3 regions of the Paenibacillus sp. J14 genome follow, and region 2 is predicted to be linked to each of the others. Evidence: riboswitches for the same ligand, from Rfam matches in the RefSeq annotation. Region 2 holds a riboswitch; each other region holds the start of a gene.

Region 1 (4,183 bases), on a different contig from region 2:
TTTGTCTGCGCCAATCCATTCGGCAATGACCGCCCCCATCACGCTGTAAGTTGCGGCGATTTTCACCCCGGACATGATCGAGGGGATCGCATAGGGCACCTCCAGCTTGCGGAAAATATCCGCCTTGGATGCACCAATCATTCGCATATAATCAAGCATCGCCCGGTCCGTGCGGTTAAGTCCGTCCATGGCTGCCACGGCGACAGGGAAGAAGCAGACGAGCGTAATGACGATAATCTTCGGCAGGATGCCAAAGCCGAACCAGATCATCAGCAGTGGCGCCAACGCAATGGTGGGCACGTTTTGACTTAAGATGATGAGCGGATACAGCGATGCCTTCAGAAACGGGACATAATGCAGAACAAACGCCGTCAGCAGGCCGACAAGCGTCCCGATGGCAAAACCGATCAGCATCAGCCGCAGCGTTGCTAAAGTATGTTCCCCCAAGCTGGCCGCACCGGCAGCTGCTTCACGACCGATATCTACCGGGCTGGGGAGAATCCATTTCTCGATGTGGAACCAGGCGGTCGCGCCTTGCCAGATCAGTAAAAACAAGATGACCGCCACGAGGGGCGGCCATATGCTGTGCCAAAGGCTGCGGAGATTCATGGCCGATATTTTTCGATCAGCTTATCCATGCTGACGCCTTCGGGATTGTAGGAAATTTTAATTTGCGAAATGATGCCCGTGCTGCCGAATTCAATGACGGCTTCATTCATTTTCTTCACGATGGTCAGCAGCTCGTCGAGATCCCCCTCCATGGTCGTCTCCAGGGGATTCACCTGATATTTGACGCCGGAAGCTTGAATAACTTCAATGGCTCGGTCTACATAGGGAATGACGTCTTCACCGTTAGGCGTTTTCGGAATGATTTGAATGCTTAATAACGCGTTTGGCATGGGTAAGTTCATCCTTTCGAATAGGAGTTTTGGCATTAAAGAATTATTAAAGGTAGTTATTCGCTTGGCAAAAACTCGTTGGTAAAAGCGGCATCCACATCAAGCGGTTTCTCCAGGAGCTTGCGTTCAAACATCCAATCGGAGTAGTTTTGCCACACTTCTTTCTTCTGCTCGCCCCAGCGCGGAGCATCGTCCTTGTATTTCGGGCTGAGCCATTTTTGACTGGCCACCACCAGGTCTTTGTCGAGCTCCGGTACAGCTTTCAGCAGGATTTGCGCCGCTTCCTCTGGATGGTCAATCGCATACTGATAACCTTTCGTCACAGCCCGCATAAAAGCTTTTACGAGCTCAGGGTTATCCTGGATTGTCTTCTCGTTCGTCACGAGTACTGGTGTGTAGTAGTCCAGCTTCTCGGAGAAATCTTTGACATACAACATGTCCAGCGGCTCGCCTCGCAGCTCGGCCTCAACACCCGTCCAGGCGTAGAAAATCCAGGCAAAATCAATATCCCGTTTTACCGCTGTAAAATAATCGGCATCCCCGATGTTAATGAACTTCACCTTGTTGACATCAGCGCCTTGCAGATCCATGATCGATTGGATCACCGCTTGTTCCACCGGTGAACCCCAGCCGCCGTAGGCTTTGCCCTCGAAGTCCCGCGGCGACTTGATGTTCTTCTCGACAGGGGCAGCGAAGCCGGACGTATTGTGCTGAATGATCGCGGCAATCGAGACGAGCGGGACGCCTTGGATTCGGCTTTGCGTCACGTTCTCTTGCACGCTGACGCCAAACGGCACCTCTCCTGCGGCCACCATCGCTTCGGCGCCGCCGGAACCAGGCAGGAGGATGTCCACATGCAGTCCTTCCTCGGCGAAATAGCCTTGATCCTTGGCGACGTAAAGCCCGGTATGGTTCGTGTTAGGGCTCCAGTCGAGCACGACTTTCACATGTTGCAGCTCTGCATTAGAGGCTTGATTGGGTGCGGCGGCTTCGGTATTTTGTCCGCCTTGGTTTCCGCCTTCCGCTGTCCCGGCACGATTCCCATTCGCTCCGCCGCAGGCGGACAATACCAGCAGCAAGCAACCAAGAAATATGGCCAGTGCGGTACGTACTTGAACTTTCACGACTCCGACTCTCCTTCGTTGGTGTAAATTTCCGCAGCTTGTTCTTGGTATAACCCTGGATGTGCGTCCTTAAGCGTAACTTCCAACTTCCGGATACAAAAAAACGTCCCGGATCCGGGACGCGATAGGCAATGGAAATGACATGTAAAATAAGTTCATCACCATGGTATGGCTCCCTACGCTGGCATTATCCAGATCAGGTTGAAGGGTCAGTATCTTGGAGGGATACACTCTCAGCCGGCCAATTCCAGCACCCCTGAACAATATGACTGCAGATTACATCTGTCATTATAGTTTTCAGTAGTTAGATTTGTCCAGTCTTTCCGGTAGGCTTGAAAAAACAGGGGATTTGCTTTTTATCTGGCAAAAGGCTATAATGAGATCAAATCATGTTTTTGAAAGAAGATATCATTCACGCATTGAAAAGGGTGTCACTTTTTTAAAACTGGAACTTTTTTCAATGTGTGAATTTTTTTTATACAAGTGGTGCATGTTCAATAAGGGTCAGCCTTTATTTGAACGACTTCTGTTAAAAAAATGAATCATGTTAATCTTAAACAGGAGGTATTCTCCCATGGAAACTGGAACAGTAAAATGGTTTAACGCTGAGAAAGGTTTTGGCTTCATCGAAGTGGAAGGCGGAAATGACGTATTCGTTCATTTCAGCGCGATCACTGGCGAAGGCTTCAAAACCCTCGACGAAGGCCAACGCGTACAATTCAACGTGGTTCAAGGCAACCGCGGCCCTCAAGCCGAGAACGTTGTAAAACTGTAAGCTAGTTAGAAACTGCTCTTAATGCGTGCTCGCATTAAGGGCAGTTTTTCTTCGCAAAGATCATTAATGAGGTTAATTCTTCAGAAGTCCGCTTCTGATGATACATATAACACTACAACAAAATCATCAATGCACCTGGTTGGAACGTTCACCTTGAAGAGGAGGGGAATTTTATGAACTACCGTAAAAAGACGTTAGAAGAAATTCCTGAGGAAAATACGCCGGTATGGACCTGCACTAGCGATGACTGCAACGGGTGGATGCGGGACAATTTCACCTTTGATTATAGCCCCGTATGTCCGCTCTGCTCGTCCGAGATGGTCATGGGGATGCGCATGCTCCCTCAACTGAGCAATCCAAGCTCCGATCAAAGATCGTCGGCCAAGAAGGCTTAGGCGTTTGTACCCTTTCATGGGACCAGTGACCTAAGCAAACGCAGCCGTGTTCGCCTTTCGCGAATGCGGCTTTTTTATGCCCTTTGCTAAAGTGAGGAGCTACCTAAGAAAAGGATTGCATCCCTATCTAAAATCGAATATGTTTAATTATGACATGTTTCGACAAGCAGGAGGGCGTTGATGCGCGTAAAGTATAAAGTGGCACTTGACATCCCCTACAGCCCAAGGCAGCGAAAGTGGGCGATCATCCTCTCAGTTTTCATTACCGTCGTGTCGTTGATTACATTACCGTTTGGAATGATTGAACTTCCACATAAAGATCAATATTTATCGGCCATTGTTGGCTGCATTATTTTTGGCAATTTGTTAACCGCCATTACCATGTATAGTCAGTACCGAGCTTCCGGTCTACCGGCTTTGCTAGTTATCTTCTGCACTTATTTGTTCGGTTGTTTCATGTCACTCTTGTACGTCTTGACCTTTCCGAGTCTCTTCATCAACATCGCGGATGTTGAAGCGATTAAGGAGCAAACGGCGGGATGGGTGTGGGTGATGTGGCATGTGGGAATTACCCTGGGGATCTGGGGATATGCTTTTGTAGGTCGAAAGTGGTCTGCTCCCTTAAAGTCGAAGAAGCAGATCGTTCGATCTGGCACGGCAGGCATTGTCCTTACCTTGTTCCTTGTATTTTTTTCATATAAAGCTTCAATGCTTGCTGTTCAGAGGCTGCCGGGTCTTTTTTATAATAATGATTTATGGCAACTCAAAAATTCAATGATTGGCCCGATCCTATGGGCTCTTAATATGTACGCATTGTTAGTGTTAAGGGTGAGAGTAAAGAGGCAGTCGGTGCTGCACTTGTGGCTGTCTGTGGCAATGTTAGCCTTGCTGATGGAGGTTACGCTGGAGTTATGGGCCGGCATGCGCTTCACGCTTGGATGGTATGTGGCTAAAATCAATTCCCTGATCTCGGCCACCATTGTGCTCTGT
Region 2 (4,183 bases):
CGACATCACAAGCTTGTACAACACAGCGCAAGCAAGCCCAGCGACGCGGGAGCTTCTCGGCTGGAAACCGGTGCAACCCGGGCTGATCGCTGATCTTGAGTCAGGACACTATTTTGCATAAAAATAAGGATGCCCACTAGCCCTTCACGGCTCTTGGGACATCCCTTTTCTACGATATTTTAAGCTCCGCCTTCGTCTGGAAACGTCCTCGCTCTTTAATCGGAAGCGGCAAGCCCATCTTCTGCAGCTCGGCGTAAATCCAATCCGCGTGGTACTCATAGACGATTTCTATTCTGTACTGCTGTTCTGCGTTGCGGGTTCCTGCCTCAACGGAATCACTCCGTTCAAGATCAGCCTCGACCAGCAATTGTCGATGCTCGGCAAGCAGCTGTTGCAAAATCACCAAATGCTCATAGATGTGGCGATAGGATTCAATTTCTTTGCCGATGTGCTCCATCGATTCACTGAGATCCCGAGTCAGATGGAATTCCTCTTTGCAGAGCTGATAATATTTCTCCAGACAAGCTAGCTCCGCACGAAAACTCTTCAAATCGACGGCTTCCCGACACGAAGTAATCTGCCCATATAAGTCAGCCATTCGCTTGGCGACAGATTTACGCGCCTTTTCCAAATCCGCCTCATGTTTTGGAGGAAAGACGACCAAATTGACGATCACCGCAACAGCAATCCCAACCAAGGTGTCCGTGATCCGGTTAATCCCATAAAAAATCGGACTTTCCCCCGGCTGAAGATTTAACATAATGGCTAAAAAAACGATACAGCCGATGGATATCGACTTATTCCAATTCAACAGATTGCAGACATAGATTACGACGATGACCCCTAACGCACAATATATGGCGTTCCCAGGTTCAATCATGGCGAAGCCTGCACCCACAATCGCCCCAACAAACGTCCCCATCGTCCGATGTTTCCCGGCCGTAAAGGAGTTGGCAACTGAATTTTCCATGGAAATGATCGTGGCGATCGCAGCGTAAAAAGGATATTCCAGGCGCAATAACGCTGCAACGATCACACACAAACAGATGGCTAGCCCCGTCTTGAGATTGCGTAAACCAATCGTCCATTTCAATCTCATCACTCCCCCCAATCAAACTCCGACCGTATTATAGAGGATGTTTTTGTTTCGCTTCAATTTCATTAAACATCACAAACCAGCTATTTTTGCGATAAATCGTGACATTTTCATGAAATTTTCTTGGAAACGAGGTAAAGCAGCCAGCATAACCCATTCCAATTCAACGGTTGTAATTATTTGGATCCCCGTGTATAGTAAACATGACAAATGGATATCGATCGACACTAGGGGAGCCGCAAGGCTGAGATGAATCGCAAGATTCGGACCCTTTGAACCTGAACGGGTTAAGACCTGCGTAGGGAAGTGGAGCGTAAAGCATGTATGAACCAGAACATAAGTCTATTTAGGCTTATTCCTTCTGTTGCTGAACTAGCCCCCTCCTTGCGGAGGGGGCTTTTTTGCATTGCATATCGAACCTCAGAGGGGATGAATATGACGAGCCAAAAAATAATGCTGAACACACCCGAACTGCATCTGATCTCCATCTCTCCTATCCACGTTTCCGAACTGCTTAGGGTGTCCCTCAGCGCCCTTCCCTACCTGGATTACATCCATGTACGGGATAAGCAGCTCACGGCGAAAGGTCAGCTGGAGGTCATTCAACAGATGCTGGAAGCCGGCATTCCGCTGTCCCAAATTGTCGTGAACGATCGGCTGGACGTCGCCTTGGCTGCTCGGGCCATGAATGTCCACTTAGCCGGCCACAGTCTTCCAGTGGATGCCGCTCGTCCGTTAGCCACTGGGATGCGCTTGGGCAGGTCGGTTCATTCGGCGAAAGAAGCGATGCAAGCCGCCGCAGATGGAGCGGATTATTGCCTGTTCGGTCATGTATACGATACGTCCAGCAAACCCGGCCTTCCCGGTCGGGGGCTGGCAGCCCTGTCTGCAACGGCTCAAGCTTGCCCGGTTCCGGTGATCGCCATAGGAGGCATCCGTCCGGACCATGCGGGAGAGGTCATCCGCTGCGGCGCCCAAGGGGTTGCCGTCATGACAAGCCTGTTCCATGCACCAGACCCGGCGGAAGAGGCCCAAGCATATCGCAAGGCAATGCAGGCATCTTGGCTGGAAAGGAGGTGAACCCCGTGCTGGTTCGTTTGAATGGGAAAGAGACGACGATCAACGAAAGCTGTTTCACACTGGCCGATTTATTAGCAGAGCCCCCATGGAAGGACCGAAAGCTGTTGGTTGAACTAAACGGTACAGTTGTACGAAAGGAAGACTATGACGTGACCCCGTTATCGGATGGGGATCGTATTGAGCTAGTCCATTTTGTTGGGGGAGGTTGATCCTATGCAGGACTTATTCCATATTGGCGGCAAGGCTTTGTCCAGCCGTCTCTTTATCGGTACTGGCAAATATAACCGCAACACCTTAATTCCCGAAGTGATCGAACGTTCGGGAGCAGAAGTCATCACGGTCGCTTTAAGAAGAGTGAATCCCGATTGGGAGGAGGAAAATCTGCTGCATCATATTCCTCCACATATGACGCTGCTGCCGAACACTTCCGGTGCCCGCAACGCAGAAGAAGCAATCCGCATCGCAAGGCTGGCCAGAGCGGCGGATATGGGCAATTGGATTAAACTGGAGGTCATTCAGGATCAACGTTATCTGCTGCCAGACAACGTGGAAACCATTAAAGCAACCGAGGTACTGGCCGCAGAAGGCTTCGTAGTCCTTCCTTATATGAGCCCGGATCTATCGGCCGCGCTCCGGTTAAGGGATGCTGGAGCCGCTGCCGTCATGCCGCTCGGTTCACCGATTGGCAGCAACCGCGGCCTGCGGACGAAGGAATTGATTCAGATCCTGATCGAGGAATCAGGCCTGCCGGTGATCGTAGACGCCGGGATCGGCAAGCCGTCAGAGGCAGCGGAAGCGATGGAAATGGGCGCAGCGGCTGTCCTCTTAAATACGGCGATTGCAACCGCCCGCGATCCGCTGGGCATGGCTGAAGCGTTCCGCGCAGCCGTTATAGCCGGCAGATTAGCCCATCTGGCCGGGCTGGGACCGGTGGAGCAAAACGCGGTAGCCTCTTCCCCGCTAACCGGATTTCTGGATGAAGTGGAGGCCTAAGGGATGAGCTTCTATGACAAAATCCAATCCTGGGAAGGCTTCCCCTTTCCACAGCGGCTTCAAGGTTACAGCGATGCAGATGTAAGGCGGGCGCTTAGCAGGCCTAAGCTTGATGCGGAGGATCTGCTAGCCTTGCTGTCACCAGCGGCTGATCGACATTTGGAGGAGATGGCCCAACGGGCACAGCAGATCACCCAAAGCCAGTTCGGGAACGTAATCCAATTGTTTACCCCGATGTATGTGTCCGATTATTGTGTGAACCACTGTGAGTATTGCAGCTTTAGTTCGATCTATGATTTTCCGCGAAAAAAATTAGACATGCAAGAGGTCGAACGGGAAGCTGAAGCGATTGCGGCAACCGGGATCCGTCATATCCTGCTGTTAACCGGTGAATCCCGCAAAGATTCCCCGGTCGAATACTTAAGAGACTGCGTGAAGGTGCTGCGCAATTATTTTTCATCCATCGGCATTGAGGTGAACCCGCTGTCTGTCTCCGAATATCAGGAGCTAGCTGCGGCAGGCGTAGACAGCCTGACGGTATTCCAAGAGGTCTACCACCGGGAAACCTATGCCAAGCTCCATATCAAAGGCCCCAAGCGCAATTATCGAAATCGGCTGGATGCCCCGGAACGCGGATGTGCTGCAGGTTACCGGGCCGTGAATATCGGGGCATTACTTGGCTTGTACGATTGGAGACAGGAAGCCTTCTTTGCCGCCATGCACGCAGATTATTTGCAAACCAAGTATCCAGGTTGTGAGATCAGCTTATCGATTCCGCGCTTCCGCCCTTTTCTCGGAGATTACGAACCGGATGCCCAGGTGTCCGATCGGGCTTTGGTACAGGTGATGCTCGCCTACCGTCTCTTTCTGCCGCGGGCCGGGATCACCTTATCCAGCCGGGAGCCTGCCCGGTTACGTGACAGACTGGTTCACCTTGGGGTGACCAAGATGTCAGCTGGTGTATCCACGGCCGTTGGGGGCCACTCCCAAGGGGGCGGCACCCCGCAATTTGAA
Region 3 (4,183 bases), on a different contig from region 2:
AGAGCATGCAGTTTGATATGGAAGATCAGAAGCGGCGCATCACCAAGCTGCAGGAGGAGATCCAAGCGGGTCGGGAGCTGATCGCTCCGGTGGATGGCATCGTCATGACGGTAGGTGCTGAAGAGGGGATCGCCTCAGCGGGGGTTCCCGACGTCAGCCTATCCGATACGTCCCAGGGCTATCAGATCTGGTTGATGGTGCCGGACGAGCTTGCGATCCTGATCCGGTCCGGTGAAGAACTTGATTCGATCACGCTTGTAGACGACGATGCCCGACAGCTTACCGGCACCGTTACCACGATCGAAGAGGCGTACGATGGAGGGGGGGATTCGATCGGCGATGACCAGCTTGGGCCTGGCGACAGCGACCAAGTCTCGGCCGCGAACACCCGGATCACGATATCACTGAAGGAAGAAGAATCCGGTCTCCTAGGCGGTGAACGCGTCAAAGTGAGCCTGCGCAAATCGAAGGGCGACCAACTGTTGCTCGTCCCCAATGAAGCCGTTCATCATGACAGCCAGGGGGCGTTCCTATACACGATCTCTGCGGAACAAGGCCCGCTTGGTAATGCATATTACGCAAAACTAACCCGAGTCGAGACGGAAGGTTCGAACGAATACGCAACAGCTGTCAGCGGTGAGATCTTCGAGCAGTCCGAGGTCATCGTAGGCAGCACAGGGCTGATCATGGACGGCACCCGCGTCCGGTATGAGCTGAACTAGCAATACAGTGCAGGAGATGGGAAGAGCCGGCCGAAGCCGGCGATGCATGGTCTTGTTTAATTAGCTTGGGTTTGCGGAGTTAAAGCGGCCCAGCGCTTCACCCATCCGTACCTTCTGTCCGGGGGCAAGTTCAGGCCAGGGGGTAAAGGTGCCGTTCTGGGTGAGCAGGACGACGGTGGATCCAAACTCGAAATAAGCGAGGTCGTCGCCTTGCTCCCAGGATTTTGCCGAAGGATCGGTATACTGGATACTGCTCACGTTCATCGCGCCGACCTTCACAAGAGCGATTTCCCCATACTCATGGGAGATGTAAGTGATCAAGCGTTCGTTTCGGCATAACACCTTCTTCATATGGCGCATGCCAAAATCATTCACCGGGTAGACCCGGCCTTGGATGTGCTCACTTTCCAGCTTTTTGCCCGTCACGGGCGCGTGAATCCGGTGATAATCGGTAGGACTCAGATACAGAACAAAGGCGTATCCGTGTTTGTACAATTCGACGCGGGGAGAGCCGGCCAGCAGCGCTTCCAAGGAATAATCCTGTCCTTTCACGTTCAGGATCGTGCCGGATTGCACCTCGCCCATAAACGTAATCAGCGCGTCCACCGGACTAATCATCACTCCCGGCTCCGCGTGCAGCGGGCGCATGCCCGGCTTTAGCTTGCGGGTGAAGAATTCGTTTAACGTGCGGTATTCCCGAAGCTCCTTCTCCGCTTCATGCAGCGGAATGCCATACGATTTTGCGAATAAAGGGATCATTGCTCGGCTAACCCCCGAATGAGAGAACTTGCCTATCAACCGGGATAACCATTTCCGGGAGGAAAGCTCCGTCATCCATTTCATCCATGTCGCGGCCAAATCGCATCCTCCTAGTCTGTCCAGTAATGCTGCATGGGTATTGATGAATTCGTTGCCACTTCCGCTTATCTTGACACAGAATCAGACCGAAATCAATAACGGATTGGTAACCCCCAGTTTACAGATTTGTACAAATTTAGGCTTGATGCCTGGGCGGGGTTGGTGTATGTTTATATCAATCGCATAGGGATACGGGGGCTTGAGCGAATCAGGCTGAGATAGCGGCATATTGCGCCGCGGACCGTTAATCTGATCTGGATAATGCCAGCGTAGAGAATCGATCGTCCGGGACTTTTTGTGCCTTCGTGCGTCCCCGTGACCTGACCACCGTCTGAGCTATTCAGGCGGTTTTTTTTACGATGCGAGGATTTAAATCAAATGATCAGGAGGAGAGATGAAGATGTCAGAGGTTGTTCAAAAAAGAACGGGGCGTGGTCTCAAGCTCAGTGATGTGCTGGTAACGGTGTTGGTCTCGCTGGTGCTAGGTGTGGTGTATCACTTTTGGAGTTCGGTGTACAATTTGTTCTCCCCCCTGTTCTTCCAGGCCGATGAACTGGTGTACGGGATGTGGTTCCTGGCTGCAACGCTGGTGTTCTTGTTGATTCGCAAACCGGGGGTGGCGTTAATCGCGGAGATCGCTGCTGCCCATGTGGAAATTTTGTTCGGGAGCGAGTGGGGCGTCCAGTTGGTTCTTTACAGTGTGCTGCAAGGTTTAGGGGCGGAGCTGGTGTTCGCCGCGTTCCGGTACCGGAAATTTTCCGGCTCCGTTGCTGCGTTGGCTGGGATTGGGGCTGCCGTAGGTTCGGTTCTCCCAGATTTCTTCTACGGCTATGTGCAGGATTACGAGCCGTGGCTCTTGACTGCCAAATATGCGATGCGGGCCGTCAGCTCGGCGCTGATCTGCGGGTACTTCGCTTATGCCGTCGTGAAGGCCGTAGAGGCAACAGGGGTTACGACATTGCTGCGACCCGTTGATCCCAAAGATTATGCGGCGTTGAATGACTGATGAGCAAAGAAACGACGGCAGCTGAGATCCGGGAGCTGCGGCTCAAGTTCCCGGGAGAGGATCGGTTTGTGTTTAAGGATTTGGATTTCTCGGTGCGGCGTGGGGAGCATGTGCTGCTGCTGGGTCCCAGCGGATGCGGCAAATCGACGCTGCTCCAGGTGCTGAGCGGCATCATTCCAGACCTAGTTGAGATTCCGATGCGCACGTCCGCACAACAGCTTCCCGCGTCATGGCGATTTTTGTTCCAGGATCCGGATACGCAGTTTTGTATGCCTTACGTGGATGAGGAGTTGGCGTTCGCCTTAGAAAATTTGGGCGTGCCGAAGCCGGATATGCCCGCGCGGATGCAGGCTGCATTGGCGAAGGTGGGCCTTGACCTGCCTGAGCTCCATGTGCCGATCGATTCGCTATCCCAAGGGATGAAGCAACGGTTGGCGCTTGCCTCCGTGCTGCTGGGCGATCCGGAGGTGCTGCTGCTGGATGAGCCTTCGGCATTGCTCGATCCGCAGGGCCGAGAGCAAATTTGGCAAGCGATCGCTAAGGTGGCTGAGGGCCGCACCCTCATTATCGTGGAGCACCGGATCGAGGAGTTGACGGCGCTAGGTCTGGTTGACCGCGTCGTGTTGTTTGGACCGGATGGGAAGGTGTTGGGCGAGGGGGCACCGGACGTCGTGTTTGATACGTATCATTCCGAGCTTATTGAATTTGGGATCTGGTATCCCGGCGTATGGGAAGCGTATTTTGCCACAGAAGCCGGCCGCAGGTTATTGGAGCCGGTGGGAGGTAGCCGGCAATTGGATGGGCCTGCCGCCGTGGAGTTGACTGACTTTCACGGGTTCCGGCATGGGCGGCCGGTGATTGAAGTCGGGCAAGCCGCCGTGTATCCCGGGGATTGGATTGCGATCACTGGGCCAAACGGTGCAGGGAAGAGCTCGTTGCTGCTCAGTCTGATCGGTTTGCTGCCGTCTGAGGGGGCATTTACACTGCAGGGAAAACGGATCGAGACTGGGAAGCTTAGCCGACGTGACCGCAGACGACGGTTGGAGTCGGCCGCTCGTGAGATCGGATTTGTGTTCCAGAATCCGGAGTTTCAGTTTGTCGCCGATCGGGTGGTGGACGAAGTCACCTTCTCGCTGAGGGAGGATGGACTTGACGCCAGAACGCTGAACGGTCGGGTGACGGAGTATCTAGAGCAGTTTGGTCTAACCGGCTTGGAGATGCGGCATCCTTACCAGCTGTCGCTGGGGCAGAAGCGGCGCCTTAGTGTGGCTGCGGCGGCCGTGCGCGAACAACAGGTGTTGCTGCTAGATGAGCCGACCTTCGGTCAGGATGCTGCGAACACGTTTGCCATTCTGCAGTTATGCGAGGCGTTACGTCGACGCGGGACGGCGATCCTCATGGTTACCCATGAAGAGCGGATCGCAGAGCAGGTGGCCACCCAGTATTGGGAGGTCCGGGACGGACGGTTGACGAGCCAACAGTTGACCTCGCGGGTAGAACGGTCCCAGGCAAGTGCCGGCGAATCACCGGAATCCAACGGATCAGCCGAACGGGGAGCGGATATCACCTCCGCGCCAACCGACCAGCCTGGCCGCCG

What was found. A riboswitch is a leader RNA that binds a small molecule or an ion and turns the genes downstream of it on or off. The one in region 2 is predicted to bind thiamine pyrophosphate.
Region 1: linked by a shared signal. The riboswitch ahead of M891_RS0118530 (ABC transporter substrate-binding protein) and the one ahead of M891_RS0117270 (thiamine phosphate synthase) in region 2 are both predicted to bind thiamine pyrophosphate.
Region 3: linked by a shared signal. The riboswitch ahead of M891_RS0109570 (ECF transporter S component) and the one ahead of M891_RS0117270 (thiamine phosphate synthase) in region 2 are both predicted to bind thiamine pyrophosphate.

Annotation. Positions count from the first base shown of each region.
Region 1 covers NZ_JADQ01000058.1:19,913-24,095, reverse strand. Annotated here, with positions in the region: gene M891_RS0118540 (ABC transporter permease) at 1-609, opposite strand, end outside; gene M891_RS0118535 (MTH1187 family thiamine-binding protein) at 606-899, opposite strand; gene M891_RS0118530 (ABC transporter substrate-binding protein) at 956-2,023, opposite strand; TPP riboswitch at 2,179-2,291, opposite strand; gene M891_RS0118525 (cold-shock protein) at 2,598-2,798, shown strand; gene M891_RS0118520 (cold-shock protein) at 2,972-3,193, shown strand; gene M891_RS0118515 (sensor domain-containing diguanylate cyclase) at 3,374-4,183, shown strand, end outside.
Region 2 covers NZ_JADQ01000050.1:27,126-31,308, forward strand. Annotated here, with positions in the region: gene M891_RS24715 (FUSC family protein) at 170-1,099, opposite strand; TPP riboswitch at 1,316-1,418, shown strand; gene M891_RS0117270 (thiamine phosphate synthase) at 1,532-2,176, shown strand; gene thiS (sulfur carrier protein ThiS) at 2,182-2,385, shown strand; gene M891_RS0117280 (thiazole synthase) at 2,390-3,169, shown strand; gene thiH (2-iminoacetate synthase ThiH) at 3,173-4,183, shown strand, end outside.
Region 3 covers NZ_JADQ01000019.1:65,009-69,191, forward strand. Annotated here, with positions in the region: gene M891_RS0109560 (efflux RND transporter periplasmic adaptor subunit) at 1-722, shown strand, start outside; gene asd (archaetidylserine decarboxylase) at 783-1,580, opposite strand; TPP riboswitch at 1,762-1,873, shown strand; gene M891_RS0109570 (ECF transporter S component) at 1,975-2,586, shown strand; gene M891_RS0109575 (ABC transporter ATP-binding protein) at 2,586-4,183, shown strand, end outside.